3 regions of the Paenibacillus sp. JT22N7 genome follow, and region 2 is predicted to be linked to each of the others. Evidence: riboswitches for the same ligand, from Rfam matches in the RefSeq annotation. Region 2 holds a riboswitch; each other region holds the start of a gene.
What was found. A riboswitch is a leader RNA that binds a small molecule or an ion and turns the genes downstream of it on or off. The one in region 2 is predicted to bind cyclic di-GMP.
Positions count from the first base shown of each region.

Region 1 (6,720 bases), on a different contig from region 2:
AGTCGCATCTTGCGATTAATGAGGCGAAGGCGAGCGATTATGCGGCTATTATTATTCCTGGCGGCGCATCACCTTCCCACTTGAAGGAAGATGCGGCCGTGCAAGCTTTTGTCAAAGAGGCTGATGAAAAAGGCATTACCATTGCTGCCATTTGCCATGGCCCGCAAATTTTGGCGGAAGCTGGTTTGCTGCAAGGACGCACACTGACGGCTTATCCAGAGCTGGAGCAGGAAGTGCAGGCAGCCGGGGGGCATTTTCGCAATGAGGAAGTCGTAGTTGATCGTAATTTGATTACTTCCCGTACGCCAGAGGACGAGCCGGCTTTTATTCAAGCAACGATTGAACAACTGGGCGTCAACGCCTGGTAGACTGTCTAGCAGAACAACTGGATCGTGTATTCCATCTATTATCGCTGCGAGTTTTGCCTGTAGGCAAAACCAAAACCGCAAATCGCAAGAGCAGCAAGCGTTTGACCTGCCTTAGGTTTAACGCTTACTGCTCTTTTGCTATATAAATTTTCCTGAATTTGTAACGACTATTCATGCCAAATGATTGCGGCAACTATTTAACTGCATTATAATTGTTGTCAGCATGGCAGAGTTTGTGAACGAGTGGTTATTTCGTATATTAAAGGAGTCAAGCATGAAGGTTATCCTTGTAGATGATGAAAGCCTCGCTTTGGATTACTTGGAGCGGCAACTCGTGAAACTAAATAACGTAGAGGTATTGGGGAAATATGAGGATCCAACGGTCGGGAAAGAGCGGATTTTGCTTGATCTGCCGGATGTTGTATTTTTGGATATTAATTTGCCCGAAGTCAGTGGCATTGCGCTTGCCGAGCAACTGCTGGAGGTAAGACCAGAGCTGAATATCGTATTTGTAACCGCTTATGATGAATATGCAGTGAAAGCTTTTGAGCTGAATGCGCTGGATTATGTCGTCAAGCCGATCCATCCTGAGCGGTTAATGAAAACGATGGAACGGATTCAGAAGCGGCTGGACTCCCATGTGAAGGATAAAGGGCAGGCCGTGCAGCAAGTGATAAAAACGAATGAGGAGCAGCACCTGATTTTGCAGCTGCTGGGGCAGTTCAGTGTCGAATTTTCTGGAAAAAAGGATGCAGCCATACGTTGGCGTACGACAAAGGCGCAGGAGCTGTTTCTGTATTTGCTCCAGCATCGCGAACAGCTGGTAAGGAAATCGCTATTAATCGATTTGCTATGGCCCGATAATGGGACGGAGAAAGTATATGCCCAGCTGTATACGACGGTGTACCATATTAGGAAAACGCTTGATCAGTTTGGAAAGTGTTTTCACATCGCCAATACAACAGAAGGATACATATTGACACTTAATCAGGTTGTGCTGGATGTGGAGGAATGGGAGAGAGGAATTGCTGCTGCACCGCCGCTAGCGGCGGCAACCCTTGCGGAATACGAGGAGGCTATGAATCTTTATCGAGGCGATTATTTAAAGGATTATGATTATTGGTGGGCGGAGAGCGAACGCCAGCGCCTGAAGCGCCTGTGGCTGAATACTTCCTATCGCTTGGAAGCTTGGCATGTCGAGCATGGCCAGCTGGATAAAGCGATTGCCGGATATATTCGAATTATCGAGGAGCATGCGCAGGCGGAAGAGGCTTATTTTGCCTTAATGCAGCTGTATGCGTCTAAAGGGAATCATCTTATGGTTAATCAGCAGTACAATGCTTTAACCGCCGCGCTGATGGAGGAATTGAACGAGCAGCCAAGCGCATACATTACAGAATGGTACAAAGATTGGAAAAGCGGCGTTAATGGTTTGTAGACTGGTGAAGGAAACAAAATGGTAAATAATTGGAGGGGCAAGCGAGTGCTATTGACTTTTTAAACCATAGCCCTCATAAATAGCTCTCCAATCCAATGGCCGTGCCATTCTTCTTTCTACTTGCTCGAGAGGCTTAAAACCATACTTGGCATATAAAGTCTGAGCATCTTTTGTACCTAGATTAAAGCTTGTTCCTTTTAGTTTGGGGTGCTCCAATATGGTTTCTAATAGCCACTTGCTAAGTCCTATACCTCGAAACTCGGGTATAACAAATACATCCCCTAACCAGGAAAAGCGGACAAGGTCGGTGACAACTCGCGCAAAACCAACTAGCTTCGCTTGTTCCTTAAGCGGATTCCCCTGATAAATGCCGTAGCACAAAATGGAGTGTTCAATGGCTGCTTGTACAAGTTCTTTGTCAATTCCGTTTGCCCAATAAGATTCCTCGTTTAGAAATTTATAAATCGTTTCAATATCCAAATAAGCTTTATTTGTGCTAATTGTAAATCCGTCGCTTCTAGTCCAAAGTTTTTGTTCTTCCAAAGGGCTGCAGTCCTTTCTGAGTATTCCTTTGAATTATCATACTGTTGAAGGAATAAAAATTCAATATTCTATGCGGCCTATTATTTTGTAAGTTTTGCGAGATTAAACAGAGATTTTGTCGAGAAATTGTAGAGTTGCCCTATTTATAATGGAGGAGTAGGTGAAAATGGAGACGGACAAGCTTTACGAGCTTCATTTTCAAAAAAATAGCATGTCCAAAGGAATGGTTGAAGAAGATGATGATAACCGAGAAGCGGCAAATGAATGTCATTCGCCATTTTCGCTATCCTGAGCTGGCTTGCTGTATAAGCGAGGGAGCCCAGCACCTACGACAGCTGAATTTGAATCAAATGACCGATTACACCATCGTTCGTGGCTTTTATACCCATCATAGAGGTCATTTTATTGGCATTACAGCTACTTCTGAGGGGCCTTTGTTTTTTTATGACAAGCAGTATTTTCAGCTTTCGGAAGGGAAATTTATGATTACTCTGGAGCATGATGATAAGCGGAACACGTTTTCTTTTTGGTGGGACGGGGTGGAAATATGCCGCCTGAACTACCAGCGTCAGCTTTATCGGTACAATGAGGGAATCGTAGATGATGGTATTCGTGATTTTTTTGCGTGGCTTTATTTGTCGACAGGACCAAGGAAGTTTTGGAGATTCCAAAAGTTTTACACGGTCAAAAGCAGCTAAACGCTGTTTCGGGTATCGGAATTTTATCAACCGACATAGGATTGATAAAACGCATGATGGAGTTGAAGCGAGATGGGCGCAGAACATTTGAAAGAATTTCAAAGCTTGAAGCACGAAGATGAAATGCGGTATATGCTCCTGCTTAGAGACGTAAAGGGCATGCTTAAAGAGCGGAAGGAAGAGCCTTTTATGAAACGGTTAAAGCGGAGATGGATGAAGAAAAACCAGAAAATACAAGCCTCAGCCTGGAAATAAAAAAGATTTAACGTATTGTTTATTGCAAATAATGGGTATATACTAGAGATAATCATAGTTTAATATAAGGTAGTTTTTCTACCTAACACCACTTACAAAACTTTACACGATAACGGCAAACCTGTCGAAAGGCAGGGACGCAAAGCTAAAGGGCCTTCTCTATTATTAGATGGCAGCCTAGCCACCGAAGGGAGTTTTTTTTATGCGCAAAAGTTTAACGGTTATGATTTTGCTGGCGTTGATTCTGTCCGTGTTCCCTCAAGCAACTGCTCAAGTGGCAGCGGCAGCTGGGACAAGCTGGCTCGACGAATCCAATGTGGATAAAGGAAGCATCGGCATTCGTTATGAGGTCAAGTCAGGCGTAGATACAAGGCTGGTTGTAGCCAAAGACGGCAAAAATTATACGTATGCGCTCCGGACAAACCAGACAGAAGAATGGTTTGCGCTTCAACTGGGCAATGGAGATTATACGATTTCATTATTGGAAAACGTAAGTGGTACAAAAAAATATAGAGCAGTTCATACAGGCAAAGTTACCTTGAATTTGAGTGACAGCAGCCTCGTCTATTTGAACTCCATACAAAATATTGATTGGAGCAGCAACAGCAAAGCGGTTAAGAAAGCATTGGAACTGACTAAGGGAGCAAAGACGGATACCGAGAAGGTAACGGCGGTTTACAATTATATTGTAGCGAATATTTCTTACGATCATCAGCTTGCGGCTAAGGTGACCAACGATTATTTGCCTCAAATCGATCGTACCTTTAGTTCGCAGAAAGATATTTGCTACGGCTACGCTGCATTAATGGCAGGCATGCTTCGCAGCTTGGACATTCCGGCCAAGATGGTGACGGGCAAAGCGTCTGATGTATCAAATTATCACGCTTGGAATGAAGTATATTTGGACGGCAAATGGATCACGATCGATACGACGCTTGATGCTGGCCTGAAGAACAGCAAGAAAGCGGGCAAAATGATTAAAGACAGCTCGCGTTATACGGCTGCTAAAGTTTATTAAACGGAAATAAACACATATAACTCAATAGGTACACACAGAAGCTTCGTCTATCCTTCATCGGATGGACGAAGCTTTTTTGCAGTTATTTAGCTGACGGATAAAGGGGAGGCTTGTAAAGTTTTTGTACAGTTGGGCTGGATATAATTTTCTTATTTGAATACAAGGAGGAAGAGGATGGAAAATGACGTGGTATTTGTAAGGTAATGTTTTTGTACTAGGCATTATCGGTATTCACAACAAGAGAGAAACTAGAGGAGATAGAGAAAAAGAGAGGATTGATGAGATGCCCGCAAGTAGACAGAGAGCGATCAGGCACAAGATTTCCTGGATCATGCTGCTCGTTTTGCTGCTGCAAGCTGCATTACAGCCATTCGCAGCACCGGTACAGGCAGCAGGACCGATTACAGGGCTGACTTTTACAAAGACAGCCAGTGTGAGCACTGTTAATGTAGGAGATACCTTCAAGTATACGATCTTGTATCAGGCAGATGGAGCAACTCATGTCGGTAAGAATGTAACGATTGTTGATACAGTACCGGCACAATTTGAAATTGTAGATGGCTGGGAGGATGGAGGCTGGGATACGAAAAATGGCCAAACTCTAACCGTCAATGCACATCCATTGCCTTCCGGTACTTCGGTGAAGCTGGAAATTCCCGTGAAAGCGAAGCCGACTGGCTCAAGCTCGGTTGTGCCTACGACGAATACGGCGACGATTACACTCGTTGATTCAGCGGAAAGTACAACGGCATCGGCGAATGTAACGATTAACGCGGACCCGAATCCGGTAGCTACACCAACGCCTACAGCAACACCGACGGCGACGCCAACTGCTTCGACCTACGACAAGTGGTGGGCTTATAAAAGCCAAGCTACGGGATTTGGCAGCACAGTTCCGATTATTGGCGGAGCGGTTGAGTATACGGTAGGCATTAAAGGCGAAGCCGGCAATGCTAACCCTGGCAGCTTGAAAAATGCGACGTTAGTCGATACACTGCCGCCAGATGCTGTATATGTGAGCTCAACAGAAGGCGGTGTCTATGATTCAACAGCTCGCACGATCACTTGGTCGAATATTGAGCTTGCTTCCGGACAATCTTTCGAAGCGAAAGTATCGGTCACCTTCCCTGACGATTTAGGGTATGGTCATCCGACCGGAACACCGCTGGAACGCAAAAATAATGTTGAAATTTTGAGCGGTTATACGCTCGAAGGTGGCGGCTCGGTCACTGATCCTGAAGCTGATGTGACAACTAAATTCGGAGAGCCAGTATCTGGCGTTTCCGGACTAACCAAGTCGCGTGTTTACCAGTATCGCTGGCATGGCCAAACACAGAAGTTCAACATCGGCGGCATCAGCAATACGGGGACGAATGTAAATACCTCTTTGTCGAACCTGGTATTGACAGATGTGCTGCCTGCGGAAATGGACTACAGCAGCATTAAAATGCCAAATGTTTTCACTTCCCAGCTTCGTTATAAAACAAGCGATGGTACGACTGAAACTTGGCATGCGTATAGCGGCAGCCTTGCGCCTAACGGCACAATTACAGTGAGCACGACAGCTGGTACGAACCGCATTGTGCTAAATGCTGGCGAATTTTTGGTTGCCTTGGAGTGGTCGTTCAGCACCCTAGCTCCAGGAGGTACAATTGGCGGCATTGAAATTACAGGGACCGTTAGAGATTTTGCTAATGGCACGAACACCCCTGTCGTCCACGGTGATCAAGTAACGAATCAAGTCACGCTGGATTATCAAGCGCTGAATGTTACCATTCCGGGCCAATGGGATGACAAGCCTCAGAAAACGGCTCAGGCAGATTTCAACATCAACAATGAGAAGCCATGGCTTGTAGCTAATAAAGCGATTGGAGCGGGAAATTTCCGTCCACTCAGCACGGTGCCGTTCACACTTACGGTCCGCAACGATATTAAAGCAACGGGACCTTATATTAATCCAGTTGTCTATGATTTATTGCCAACAAGCTTTGATTATTACACGAATCCTAAAATAGCTGATCCTGCTGCGGCACTGGCAGCCTCGTTTACATTTACGGGCACGCCTGCTGGAGCAAGTGCTCCACAGCTGGAGCTTGTTGATAAAAACTGGAACGGTACGGGACGGACCCTTGTGAAATGGTCATGGTCCGACGACACCTCTTTTGCTCCAGGTACAAGCTTTGAAATCAGCTATAAAGGCGAGGTCCGTGCAGGTACGCCTCAAGGTACTACCTACACGAACGATATGTATATTACAACAAGCGATCCAAATTCAGAGTTCTGGCATACAGGGGATTCCGCACAGGATAATCCGCAAAGTTTGCCAGCGTGGCAAACACGCAACAATACGATTAAAGATACAGTTATAGGCTTTGATCCAACGGCGGGAACGGATGAGTT
Region 1 covers NZ_JBXENY010000011.1:199,350-206,069, forward strand. Annotated here, with positions in the region: gene AC50Y5_RS26675 (DJ-1/PfpI/YhbO family deglycase/protease) at 1-368, shown strand, start outside; gene AC50Y5_RS26680 (response regulator) at 643-1,806, shown strand; gene AC50Y5_RS26685 (GNAT family N-acetyltransferase) at 1,855-2,349, opposite strand; gene AC50Y5_RS26690 (hypothetical protein) at 2,586-3,047, shown strand; cyclic di-GMP riboswitch class I at 3,407-3,491, shown strand; gene AC50Y5_RS26695 (transglutaminase-like domain-containing protein) at 3,505-4,320, shown strand; gene AC50Y5_RS26700 (SdrD B-like domain-containing protein) at 4,604-6,720, shown strand, end outside.
Region 1: it holds a riboswitch for cyclic di-GMP, as region 2 does, so the genes downstream of both, AC50Y5_RS26695 (transglutaminase-like domain-containing protein) here and AC50Y5_RS29130 (glycoside hydrolase family 26 protein) in region 2, are expected to answer to the same signal.

Region 2 (6,720 bases):
GCAGCAATTACAAGAGACGAGGTGACGAATGGAATCGCTGCTGCTTAAAGCAAAATCGAATACGCAAGTTTTGATCTTCCTGCTCTCCTTGTTTGTCATTACGAGAATATTGCTTTATTTTGCAGGCTTTCTCGGCATGAATCTGTTTTCGAACTATCAAATTCCGCCGGACTATACGGTCGTGCAGGGGCATGATTTCACATCGAGCCAGCTCTCGATCCAGACGGATATTTCACAGCTGAAGAAGCCGAGCTTCGAGGATCTAAGGAAATTTGACAGCGTATGGTACTTGGGAATTGCCGAAAATGGCTATGATACGTATAACATCAACGAATCGCATCCTAGTGCAAATTGGGTGTTTTTCCCTTTATACCCTTTGTTAGTCTTTTTGGTGGAGTCTATTTCTAAATACGATGCGACAGTCGTGGGATCGGTTTTATCGAATTTGTTTTTGCTCGTATCACTTTTTTATTTTTATGGCATTTGTTTAAAAAGAGGACTGAAACAGGAGCACGCCCAAGTCGCGGTGCTGCTGCTGCTCATTTTTCCGACCGCCATCTTCTATGCCGTGCCTTATACAGAGAGCCTGTTCCTCATGCTGTCGCTAATGACCGTCTATTATGCGATGCAAAAACGATATTTTCTCGCGTTTCTGTTCGGGGGCTTGTCCGCTGTGACGCGCAATTTGGGCTTCGTCAACTTGTTTTTCGTTGTGGGTACGCTGTTGATCGAACACAGGCTGTACCGTTTCAAGTGGAAGGACACGAAGTATTTAGGCTATGCAATCATTTCGGCGCTGCCGCTAGCCGGTTATCTGTTGTACATGAAATGGCTTACTGGCGATTTGCTGGCTCCGATTACCGAGCAAAGCATCAACTGGTATCGCAAGACGGTTGCTCCGTTCTCGAACTATATTCATTTTATCCAAAAGCCTTATTTCTCAGGAAATGGCGGCTGGGAAAATGGCCTGCTTGCCTTTATTATCGCGAATGCCGTCCTCGTCATTTTTGCTGCCTTTCTTATTATGCGCTGGAAAGATATTCGCCGTAATGCTCATGAATGGCTGTTTTTTGCCTATGGATTGCTGCTTATGCTCATTCCGTTCGCCAGCGCCGAATTTTTGCAGAGCATTCCACGTTATGTCATGGTTGCGTTCCCCTTCTACATTTATTTTGCGGATGTGCTGAAAAATAATAAGGCGCTGCAAATGTTTTATTTCATGATGTTTTTCCTGCTTCATATTGTGTATGCGATTTGCTACTTTAATGGATATTTTTTCGTTGTATAAATTTATGAAAAAATAAATTGACGAAATTTGCGCTTAAGGTGTACAATAGCACCATATTACTTTAGCTCGTACTTTATACCTAGATCGTTTAACGAAAAGGCAAACTCAGGGAAACCTGATGTGCGCAAAGCTACAGGGGCTTCATTCCTAACGGAATATGCTCGCCAGCTACCGAATTCAACATCGATTCTTCCTTTATTAATCAAGGTAGACTTTGTTCTTTCGGGAGCAGGGACTATCTTTTTTTTATTGCTTACACGAAAAGGCAAACTCAGGGAAACCTGATGTGCGCAAAGCTATAGGGGCTTCATCCTTAAACAGGATATGCTCGCCAGCTGCCGAAGCCCGACATAGCCTCCTTTGCCTGATGAAGGTGCGGCGTGTTCTTCGGACCACGACCATCATTCGCTCGGGGGAGGAACTTACTATGAAAACTACAAAATTCGCTCTTACACTCCTTATGCTCGCTTCGACATTACTCTGGGCACTCCCTGCTAGCGCGCAAACCAACTTTTACAACGGAGCATGGATCGGCACTTGGCCGAACCAAAGCTTGAACAACATCGCTGCCTACGAGCAACTAATCGGTGGACACCAAGATGTTGTACATACTTTTGTCAACTCGAACCAAGGGATTAATGAATGGAAGGGCTTTATGGACTATGTAAATAATAATGGTTCGATTAACCTACTTACCCTTGAGTTTAAAAATAAAAATTACAAAGAATATTCGACTGCTGATATTAATAGAGGCGTAGTAGACGCTTACCTGAAACAAACGGCAAAACAACTGGTTAACTGGCAAGCAGCTAACAAAAACCCTGAAATTTGGCTTCGCATTTTCCACGAAGGCAATGGCAACTGGTACGGCTGGGGCGTTGGCGACAGCACAGTTAACACAAACGAGACTTACAAAGCGGCATTCCAACGTGTCGTTACGATTTTCAGAGAGCAAGGCGCAACGAATGTGAAATTCATGTACAACGTAAACGCTGAAAATGTTGGCAAAAACGCATCGTTTACAGCTATGTACCCAGGCGATGCTTACGTAGACCTGCTTTCGATCGATGGCTACAACTTTGGAACGAAAGAATCGTGGAGCTCGTGGAGAAGCTTTAACGACGTATTCTACGCTTCGTACCAAGCGCTGACAAGCATTTCGAGCAAGCCGATCATTATCGCTGAAACTGGCACAACAGAAAGCGGCGGCAGCAAAAACGAATGGGTTATTGATGCGATGAATCAAGTGCAATCGCCAGCGTACAGCCAAATTAAAGGCTTGATCTGGTTCAACGAGAACAAAGAGCTGGACTGGCATATCGATTCGTCGGCTGATAGCCTGAGCGCTTACCAAACGCTGCAAAAAACGCTTTAAAAGATTAGACGGGGCTAGTCGTCAAGTCCTGGTCTCAACTCTATCAAACACTGGCTGATATAATACTAAATAGGTATTCTGAGAAAACTCTAATTTCGCGTAAACCGCGTAAAATTAGAGTTTTTTCGCTTTTTTTCTACACTTTTGCCAATAAGATTACAATGTTAAGAAGAAAAATTAACTTTTAAAGGGGCAAGGATTGTGATAAGATAACTTTGAATTTGAGCCTTAGCCGCCAAAAATATCATATTTCCGGCCGATTTAACAAATATCGACAGCGAAATTAGACAGTATAGTCAATCCATGTTGTAGATTAGTCAGAAAAGGAATGGAATTATGGCGAATAAATAGAGCGCAAAGGATTGGGGTTATTTGAAAACAAAAGCTAGGTACATATTAACAACGCTATCCATTGCTATCATGATCGTGTATCTAGTATGGAGACTTGTACAAACACTCCCATCTGGCTGGTCATTAATTTTTGGATCGTTGTTACTATTTTTTGAAATCATTTCTATTTTTCAATCCGTTTTATTCCACATTCTTCTGCTAAAACCCACTGAAAGAAAGCCTGCGCCATTACCTGACAACCTTTATTCTGTGGATGTTACGATCGCTACCTACAATGAACCGCCATCCTTGGTTAGAAAAACCATACTTGCTTGTAAAAACTTGAATTATCCGGAAAATCTGTTAAACATTTGGGTGTGTGATGATGGAAAGCGAGCGGAAATGAGAGAATTAGCCGAAGGTTTAGGCGTTCATTATCTCGATCGTCCCGGAAATGAACATGCTAAAGCGGGTAATTTGAATCATGCGCTGACGAAGATGAAGGGCGATTTGCTCCTTACTTTAGATGCCGATATGATGCCCAAACCGGATTTTTTACAGCGAACGGTAGGATTTTTTGCAGAGAATGAGAAGCTTGCTTACGTACAAACGCCCCAAGTTTTTTACAACGAAGATATTTTCCAATACAACTATTACCAAGGGCGCAACATTCCGAACGAGCAAGATATGTTTATGCGGCTTATTCAATCTGGAAGAGACCGTTTTAACGCTGTTATTTATGTGGGCAGCAACTGCATCTTCCGGCGCAGCGCCATTGACCATATTGGTGGTTTCGTTATCGGTACGATAACAGAGGATTTGGCTACAGGGATGAAGCTTCAATCCAATGGATTTGATTCTTATTGCTTGAATGAGGTGCTGGCACTAGGACTAACGTCTGAGTCCATATCCGATCAAATCAAACAGCGGGCCCGCTGGGCAAGGGGCACGATACAGACGACGAGGATGTCCAATCCGCTTGAGGCTAAGGGTTTATCTTTGATGCAGCGCCTGCTTTATTTCTCCAACCTGCTGTATTGGTACTTTGGCGTTACGCGCTTTATGTACATATTGTCTCCTATGCTCTTTTTGACCTTTGGTGTGGCGATTCTTGAAACAAGCTTGAAACAACTGCTTATTTTCTGGCTGCCGTATTTCTTGTTCTCGGTTACCGTTGTACCTTATTTAACGAATAAGAAGCTTAATGTGTTCTGGAACAATGTTTACGAGACGGCCATGACGCCAACGCTATTCCTCGCAGCCCTTCAGGAAACAATCTTCCGCAAGGCTATTCCCTTTGAAGTGACGCCGAAAGGCATTTATCAGAACAAAACGTCTATTAATTATCGTTATATGATGCCATTGTTTGTTCTGCTTGCGCTGTCGATTGTACTGATGGGTTTAAATGTGGGGCGTATTGCGGGTGCAGGAGAAAATGAATTGCAGCCTATGCTTATTAATTTATTTTGGCTCGGTTATAACGGAGTATTCCTGCTTCTCGCGCTGTTGCTTGGTTTTGAACGCCCGCGCATGCGGGAGGCGGAACGCTTTGCCAAGGAGCTGCCGCTCACGCTTCGTTATATGGATGATGAAGAGCTGAAGATGGAAAACGTCAGGACACTGGATATTAGCGAGACAGGCTGCCGTATTTATACGGACTCGATTTTGCCGCTCCCAGAGCGCATGGAGCTGGATATTCCGTTATCCCAGGACGCTATACGCGTAGCTGCCGAAAAAATATTTTATGATAAGCATGGCTCCGGATTTCAGGTGGGCTTCAAGCTTCATTGGAGCAACATTGATGAGGAGCGCAAATGGCTTGCTGAAGTATATGGCAGTGCGGATGAGTTCGTTAAGGGCATTTTCCAGGCGGGCGTGTGGACTTCTGTGACCAGTTATCTTTCTAACTTCAAGTACACCTATAAGTCGATAAATCGCAAGTCCCCGAGAGTTAGGCTGAAGCGGCGCGCTTCGATCGTGGTCGATCAAGAAGAGCGCTACCGGACACAGCTGCTTGATATTAGCTACACGGGCTGCCGAATTGAACTCCCGCAGAAGGCGGCGATGCATGAAGGCAAGAAGGTCAGGCTGCAAATTATCGGCTCGGCGTTCGAGGCAAACGGTCGTCTTATCCGCGTAAGCTGGGCCAAACGCAATAAGATGACAGCGGCCATTGTATTCGATGAAGCTTTTGATTTAAGCCTGCTGCTGGGGGAGTCCAGCAGCATACCGCCAAGCAAGGAGCTGCGTTCTGGCATTGTACCAGCAGAAGCGAACTCCAAGTCATAGACAGTCTGAATAGGAATGAACGCCAGGCTATGACGGGCGAATGATTGTTTTGCAAGGGGATGAGAGATTTGGAAATACACAGAATGGTTAAGCTGATCATCCGCAGATTGCCGTTTGTCATTATTCCGGCACTGCTGCTGTCAGTCGCAGTGGGCTATGTGAAAATGCAAAGTCCTCCGTCTTATAAGGCAACGGCTGAAATTGTAATAACCTCACAAGAGACAAGTGATAATTTCACTTCCATTCAAGGCAGTCTCAAGCTGATGGATACGTATAATGTGATTTTGAAAAATCCACTGATTTTGGAGCAGGTAATTGCGGCGCTTGGCCTGCCTTACAGCACAGATCAACTGGCTGCCAAAGTTAGCGCGAAAAGCGTCGAGCTCTCGCAGGTTATCCGAATTACCGTAACCGATGGTGACCGTAAGCAGGCAGCGTCCATTGCCAACACCATCGTTAGCGTGTTCCGTTCGCAAAGCTTGGAGCTGTTTAAAATCAACAACGTAGTTTTATTGCATAAAGCAAGTGCGGAGAAGGCGGTTTATGTGAACCCCAATCCGTTATTTTATGTGCTGCTCGCATTTGTTGGCGGACTGATTATCCTATTGTGCTTATGGCTTCTGCTGCATATGATGTCGCGCAAGCTGCAGACAGCGCCGGAGGTGCAAGCGATATTCGCCGAGGTTCCGATGGAAACGACGAAGCTCGCCAGCTGGGCGGAAGCTGCTATCCCGTTTTATGGGGGATGGCTGAAGCGCCGTGCGGCAGAGGAAGCGAAGTCGCGTGCAATGCGTTACCGCCATGTGATGGAGAAAAGCGGGAAGCGTACATTGGCCTTTGGAACGCTTGACCGCAAAGGTGCGAGCGGGAATATCAGCAAGCAGCTGGCGCAGAAGCTGGCTGTGGAAAGCAAGGTCGCTTGGGTGAGGTTTAACCCGAACGGCAAGCTGCCAAGTACGGCTTCCGGCAAAAAAGGCTATGCGGAATGGTCAATTAGCCCAGGCTTTTATGGCAAAATCAAAACCGCCGGACAGCAGTTGGATTACATCGAAGTATGCGTGGTAGGCGGAGGCCTTTCCATGAAAACGTCGGCTGAGGAATTGATGGCGCAGCTTCGGGATAGCTACGAAGTTGTAATCTGGGAATTGCCTTCTTATGTTCATTGCTCGGAAGCGCAGACGATTGCAGAGCTGGTCGATTGGCATACGCTCGTGATCAAGGAGAACCGGGTACTCGCTCCGGTTGCACAGGAGTGGAAAAGCCGTCTTGCGGCAACGGATGTTCAGATAAATAGTATCGTGTTTATTGAAGTGTAACCACTTTTTATCTAACTTGGGAGGGATTTGCGATGAAAGTAACAAAAGCGATTATTCCGGCAGCCGGACTTGGAACGAGGTTTTTGCCAGCAACAAAGGCGATGCCGAAAGAGATGCTCCCC
Region 2 covers NZ_JBXENY010000014.1:31,703-38,422, reverse strand. Annotated here, with positions in the region: gene AC50Y5_RS29140 (glycosyltransferase family 2 protein) at 1-25, shown strand, start outside; gene AC50Y5_RS29135 (mannosyltransferase family protein) at 29-1,288, shown strand; cyclic di-GMP riboswitch class I at 1,377-1,464, shown strand; cyclic di-GMP riboswitch class I at 1,543-1,631, shown strand; gene AC50Y5_RS29130 (glycoside hydrolase family 26 protein) at 1,716-2,663, shown strand; gene AC50Y5_RS29125 (glycosyltransferase) at 3,084-5,282, shown strand; gene AC50Y5_RS29120 (Wzz/FepE/Etk N-terminal domain-containing protein) at 5,351-6,598, shown strand; gene galU (UTP--glucose-1-phosphate uridylyltransferase GalU) at 6,631-6,720, shown strand, end outside.

Region 3 (6,720 bases), on a different contig from region 2:
TTGCCCCGTGGAATTTCCCGCTTCAATTGACGCTCATTCCGGCACTCGCGGCAGCTGCTGTAGGGAATACGGTGCTGCTCAAGCCATCGGAGAAGCTGCCGCTGCTAAGCAAGCGCATTGCTGCGCTAATCGAGGAAGCTGCATTTCCGCCAGGTGTCCTTCAATTGGTTGAAGGCGGGAAGGCGGAAGCGGAGCGCTTAATTGATGCACGGCCTGACAAGCTATGGTTTACCGGAAACGAAGCGGCTGGGCGCAGTGTGCTGGCGCGAGCAGGGGCGCAGCTCATTCCTTGCGTGCTGGAGCTTGGTGGCAAGGACCCGATGATCGTATGTGCCGATGCCCACATAGAGAGAGCCGCTCGCGCAGCGGTATGGGGTGCTTTTTTGCACAGCGGGCAGGTATGTATTAGCGTGGAACGGGTTTACGTTCATGAAAGCATTTATGCAGCCTTTCTGGCCGCGGTCGTCGCTTATACGCGGGAGCTAAGGCAAGCCGAAGGCGGTTCTTGGTCCAAGATTGGAGCATTAGCCACGGAAGAAGGCTGGCATAAAGTGAAACGGCTGCTGGACGATGCTGTAGCCAAAGGCGCCAGCATTGCGGCAGGAGGGCTGCCGCCCGGAGCGGAGCCGCCGCTGTTTCCGCCGACCGTACTCACCGGAGTGACGGAGGAGATGCAGCTTATGCAGGAGGAAATTTTCGGCCCGCTGCTGCCGATTATGGCCTTTCAGTCAGAGGAGGAAGTAATCCGGCTGGCAAATGCTTCGCCTTATGGGCTTAGCGCAAGCATTTTTACGGCTAATCGAAAAAAAAGGGCTAGCGTTCGCAGCCCGGCTGGAGACGGGAAGCTGCTCGATTAATGACGTTGTAAGGCATATTGGCAACATGCATTTGCCCTTTGGCGGGGTGAAGGCGAGCGGCTTCGGCCGTACGCATGGCGAAGAAGGGCTGCTTGCCTTTTGCCGCTCAAAGTCGGTCATGGTCAATGCTGGGCGCAGAAGCTCGCAAATCAATTGGTTTCCTTACCGGGAGCAGGCATTTAGCGGCCTAAAGCAGGCAATTGGCTATATGTACGGGAGAAGGAGGGGGAAGCGATGAGTTTCTCGATCATTTGGGCTGTTTTCGGCTGGCTGTGCGGCCTGCTGCTGCAAAATCGGGTAAGCCGGCTGCCGGATTGGGACATTCATGAGGGAGATGAATGGAATGGGGCAGATGATGCGAACGGAGCAGGCATGAAAAATAGCGCTGTTCCGATCTCCATTTCTGTCATCATTCCGGCACGCAATGAAGCGGCTAATATCGGCAAGCTGCTGCACGCCTTGCAGCGGCAGAAGCTAAGTCATGTAGAAGTAATCGTTGTCGATGACGGCTCGGAGGATGCAACGGCAAGCCTTGCTGCCGCGAATGGCGCCCTTGTCATTCGGGCGGAGGAGATGCCAGACGGCTGGATCGGCAAAAGCTGGGCTTGCTGGACGGGAGCCAAAACAGCGCAAGGCGAGCTGCTTGTTTTTCTGGATGCGGATGTGGAACTGGAAAAGGATGCTTTACAACTGCTGGCCGCCAGCCAGAAGGAGGCTGGCGGACTCGTATCGGTGCAGCCTTACCACCGAATGGAGCGTGCTTATGAGCAGCTGTCTGCTTTCTTCAATCTGATTGTCATCGCTTCGGTTGGCGACGGCGACAGCCGGGCGGGAGCGTTTGGGCCTTGCCTCATATGCCGCCGGGATGACTATTTCCGCATCGGCGGGCATGAGGCAGTACGGGGCAAAGTATTGGAGCATTTCGAGCTGGGGCGAGCCTTTAGCTCTGATCAAATGCCGGTGTCCAATTTTATGGGCTGCGAAAAAATTTCCTTTAGAATGTACCCGGACGGCCTGAACAGCATGTTCCGCGGCTGGAGCAAAAGCTTCGCAGCAGGCGCTGCATCGAACGCGCCCTTCGTAGCCTGCGCTGTATCGCTGTGGCTGGCCGGAGCCGTATCGGCTGTGACCCTTATGCTTGCTTCAATTGGGGGGCAGGTCGAGGCGGATTATTGGCTGCTGGGAACAGGCGTCGCCTGCTATGCGGCATACAGCTTGCAGCTCGGGCTATGGCTGCGCAAAACCGGGAGTTTTAAGGGCTGGACAGCACTGCTGTACCCATTGCCGCTCAGTTTGTTTCTGTTATTTTTCGCTTATTCGCTGTTCTCGACCTTCATTAGGAGGAAGGTTTCTTGGAAAGGGCGAGTCGTTTCAATGGGCAGCCGGGAACGAGGCAAGCTATGAGCGCGCAGGCATTGCCGTCGCTGGCTGTGCTCGCTCTGAATATTGGCGGATGGCTGCTCGTCCATCTCGGCGTCTCCTATTTTCATACGAGCTTGCCACAGCGCTGGTTTGCAAGACCAGAAGCAGGAGCAGGAGCAGGAGCAGGAGCAGGCGGGACAGTGCGCAAAGCGGAGCGCAGCAAGGAGAAGCGGCACTTCGGCAGAGGAGCAGAGCCGAAGCAGCCTGATAAAAGCGGCGAGGAGCGTTTCTACGAGCAGGTGCTGTTCATCCGCTCCTGGAAGGACAGCGTGCCGGATGGCAGCTTTTTGTTCCGCAGGGGATTCCAGAAGAAAAGGCTTGCTAAGCGCGGCCAAGCCTATTACCAGGAGTACATGGGGGAAACGCTCAGAGGCGAATGGACGCACTGGCTGTCCATCGTGCCCGCGCCGTTATTTTTCATCTGGAACGAGCCTTTGTATGGCTATTTAATGGTAGGCTACGCGCTGGCGGCCAATTTGCCGTTTATAGCGATTTTGCGATATAACCGGCTGCGGCTCAGGCGAATTTGCGGATCGAGCCGTCTATGACGGGCATTTATAGAAAGCTGATTCTAGCATGGGAAGGAAGAGACTATAAATGAAGACCAGGCATGTTGCTGTTGTAGGCGCCGGACCGGGAGGACTTGCTGCCGCTATGCTGCTGCGCCGCTATTTTCGCCATCCCAACACACTGGCCTTGTTTGGACGTTATGCGACCTATGTCGGATTAGCTCCTGATCGGGCGCCAGCAATCTTCGCGATGCTGCCGCATGTCGAGACAGAGCTTGGCGTTTTTGGTGTTCGAGGCGGCACCTACAGCATCGTTGAAGGTCTGCGCCAGCTTGCGGAGGAAATGGGGGCGGAAATACGCACCTCGGTGCGTGTGCAGCGCATTGCTGCAAAAGGCGGCGGCGTAAGCGGAGTAGAGACGGAATGCGGTTTTGTGCCAGCCGATCTGGTGCTCGCGAACGGAGATGTGCTGTCCGTATGCCGCGATTTGCTCGGCGAGCAGCTGCGGCCTGCCATGACGAATCGCCATATTTCAACTTACGAGCCTTCTCTGTCCGGCTTTGTCACTCTTGCAGGCATACGCAGACGTTACGATAAGCTGCTGCATCATACTGTATTTTATCCGGAAAGGTATGGGGAGGAATTTTCGGCGATTTTCGCGCGCCGCGAGGCTCCTGCCGATCCTGCGATTTATGTATGCTGTTCCGCCTATTTGGAACAGGAACTGGCGCCGGAAGGAGGCAGCAACCTGTTTATTTTGGCGAATGCCCCGTATACGTCGGACGCTTGGAGCTGGGAGCGGGAGGCGGAGCGCTATCAGGGCCGTCTGTTGAAGCAGCTGGCTGCCTATGGCTTGGAGGGACTGGATCGGGAAGCAGAGCAGCTTGCTTTGTATACACCGGAGGATTTGGAGCGGGATACGTCGGCATTTCGCGGCGCCATCTATGGCATTTCCTCGAATTCAGCAAAGCAGACGTTTTTGCGGCCGTCCAATCGTGCGGATTTGCGCGGACTATGGTTTGCGGGCGGAACGACCCATCCCGGCGGGGGAACGCCGATGGTTGCCATGTCAGGGCTGCTCACCGCAGAGGCGATGATTCGGCAGCATCATTAATGAATCTATTGGGGCAAAAGAAAAGCCGCGCTTAGCGGGGGCAGCAAAACTTCCAGCTAAGTGCGGCTTATTTTTAATGAAAAAAATAAAAAACCCTTCTAAGTTAGAGGGCCTGCTTGAAACAACTTATAAAATATCGGGACGACACGATTTGAACATGCGACCCCCTGGTCCCAAACCAGGTGCTCTACCAAGCTGAGCTACGTCCCGGGAAAAAAATGGTGCCGTCGAGAGGACTTGAACCCCCAACCTACTGATTACAAGTCAGTTGCTCTACCAATTGAGCTACAACGGCGCGGTTATGTATTGGACACAAGATGTATTATGCCACAGAACTTTAGGAGGATGCAATACCTTTTTTAAATTTTTTTGAAAAAAATTCGGGCAGCGTTCAAATGCCCGAATTGGCCTATTTTTTAACTTTAAAATGAACGACTGCGCTGTACAGCATTTTCCCGCGATCGGGATGAAACACAGCATGATGACTAATCGCATGAACTTGTAATAGCAGTGCTTTATTCGCTTCAATTTGCTGGTCAATGTGCTTTTCGAGCGTACGTAAGTCAAAAGCCTCAAAAAATTCGATTTTATCCTCAATTAAATCTAGTCGAAAATCCATCTTGTCCCCCCTAAAATCACTTTAATAGCTAGCATTCGCTAATATTATAACGTTGTTAGGCACTAGTTTCAAAGTATCATGTCAGATAATCTCGCTTTTTATAATTTACAAAAAGGTTTTCCTAAATTATACTTTAAAAGTGTCGAAATAAATAGAAAATTACATACTGAAAAAGGCAAACTTATTGAAAGATAGGGGCGCAAAGTTATGGGCCTAAGGTATTGAACTATGGCAGCCAAACCACCGGTACAGGACTATAGGCTGATTCAGCTGTTCAATTCGTCGCGGTGATTGGATAGCTTTTGTTTTTCAGTGTAATAGGAGAGATGGAGAGAAAATGATGATTAACCGATTGAGAGAGGCAAAATGGTTAAAATGGACATCAAGGATTTCTGATTTCTTGAAGAAACAAAAGGTTACAACGAAGCTGTTGTTTATCACTTCATTAATCACCTTGTTCAACGTCGTCGCTGGCGGGTGGATTTTTATGCAAAATGCTTCGGTTAGAAGTGCAGTGAAAGCTTCAAATGAGCTTCAGGAGGCCAAAAAAGAATATCAAGGGATATCGGATTCGATGCTGCGCACGCTGCTTTCGATGATTGATGCCGTAGAAAACGGCAGCACCGGCGACGATGGAATCAACTTGGCACTTAAGTCGATGCCCGAGCGGGTAGAAAAATTGAAGGTTACACTAGCGTACCTGGATGAAAAATATCCTCACGGGGATAACGGCACCGCCTATTCGAACCAAGGCAATGTGTTTGGCCTTGCACTGGAGCAGCTTAATAAAGAAAACGGCAATCACAGCCTGCTAACCATTGAAGACCGCTCCGCCAAGGTCAAACAGCTTGTCAGTACATATACGATTGTTCTCAGCTTTGCGAATGAAACGGTAGAAAATTGGCTCGAAGTGGATACGGTCGCTACACAGGAGACATTAAATAAAAGTATTGCAGCTGCCAATACGATTATTATCATCAATATTGTTTTGCTGGCAGTACTGCCGTTCCTCATGTCGTATTCGTTAAGCCGGAATGTAAAAAAAGGCATCGTTGGTTTAATGAAGCGTATTACCGCTTATCAAAATAACGATTTCACCTATGATGAGAAGCTGGATCGCCAAGATGAATTTGGTCAAATTGACCGCTCGCTGGCGCAAATGGGAAGTGAGCTTCGTGACACCCTTCGTTCGACTATGGATGTAAGCACGGTTGTTCTGCAAGCCTCGCGCAATATGGGCGATATGATTGTTCGCAATCAGAACGCTTCCGAGCAGGTGAAGGAAGAGATTGGCAACGGCAAAACGATTTTGATGACCCAGTATGATGATGCAACTTCGATCTCGGCCGTAACGGAGCAAATATCGGCAAGCTCGCAGCAAATTGCGGCTTCAACCGAATATATTAATCGCGACATGAAAGAAATGAGAGAGTCATCGCGTATAGGTTCCACCGATATGAAGGGCGTTGTGCAGATGGTGAATCAGACGGTGCAGCAATTTGCCCGAGTTACCGAGTCCTTCGACCGAATCAATGAGCGCTACAATAATGTAACGAAGTTTTTGGGCGGCATTCAGGATTTGAACACACAGACGAATTTATTGTCGCTGAATGCTTCGATTGAATCGGCGCGTGCAGGCGAGCATGGCAGAGGCTTTGCTGTAGTAGCGGAGGAAATTCGCAAGCTGTCGAGCCAGACCGATATCATTTCCAAAGATATTACGAAGGAGCTTAAGCTTATTCAGAACGATTTTGCCGACAGCAGCCAAAGCTTGAGCAGCTTCTCGGAAGTGATAGAAACGACGAAGCAGGCATCGGTGACGGCTAGCGAAATGTTTAATGGTCTGGAAAATCAAAGCAGCGTATTGTCCGAGCAAATGGGCGAAATTTCTGTCGGCATTGATGAAATTACAAAAGGCATTACCGATATTGTTGGCTCAGTAGACAAGCTGCTGCAAACCTCCTCCGAGGTAAATGGCAAAATGGAGCAGATGAGCGGTATGTCCGAAGATCAATTCGAGGTATCGATTCAGCTTCAAGAGCTGGCTGAGAAACTGCAGGGCTCTTCCACTAATTTGCGCGAAAAAGCGGCTGTATTCAAGGTGTAAGCTAGCCTTTAGAGCGGATTGGAAAATGGAATAGCATCAATGAAATAGCTGCTTTCAGCGCCCGTGGGCGATTGGAGGCAGCCTTTTTTTTA
Region 3 covers NZ_JBXENY010000005.1:159,219-165,938, reverse strand. Annotated here, with positions in the region: gene AC50Y5_RS15320 (aldehyde dehydrogenase family protein) at 1-857, shown strand, start outside; gene AC50Y5_RS15315 (aldehyde dehydrogenase family protein) at 757-1,095, shown strand; gene AC50Y5_RS15310 (glycosyltransferase family 2 protein) at 1,092-2,261, shown strand; gene AC50Y5_RS15305 (glycosyl-4,4'-diaponeurosporenoate acyltransferase CrtO family protein) at 2,210-2,827, shown strand; gene AC50Y5_RS15300 (phytoene desaturase family protein) at 2,877-3,902, shown strand; tRNA gene AC50Y5_RS15295 (tRNA-Pro) at 4,039-4,112, opposite strand; tRNA gene AC50Y5_RS15290 (tRNA-Thr) at 4,122-4,197, opposite strand; gene AC50Y5_RS15285 (YrzA family protein) at 4,312-4,521, opposite strand; cyclic di-GMP riboswitch class I at 4,686-4,769, shown strand; gene AC50Y5_RS15280 (methyl-accepting chemotaxis protein) at 4,922-6,628, shown strand.
Region 3: it holds a riboswitch for cyclic di-GMP, as region 2 does, so the genes downstream of both, AC50Y5_RS15280 (methyl-accepting chemotaxis protein) here and AC50Y5_RS29130 (glycoside hydrolase family 26 protein) in region 2, are expected to answer to the same signal.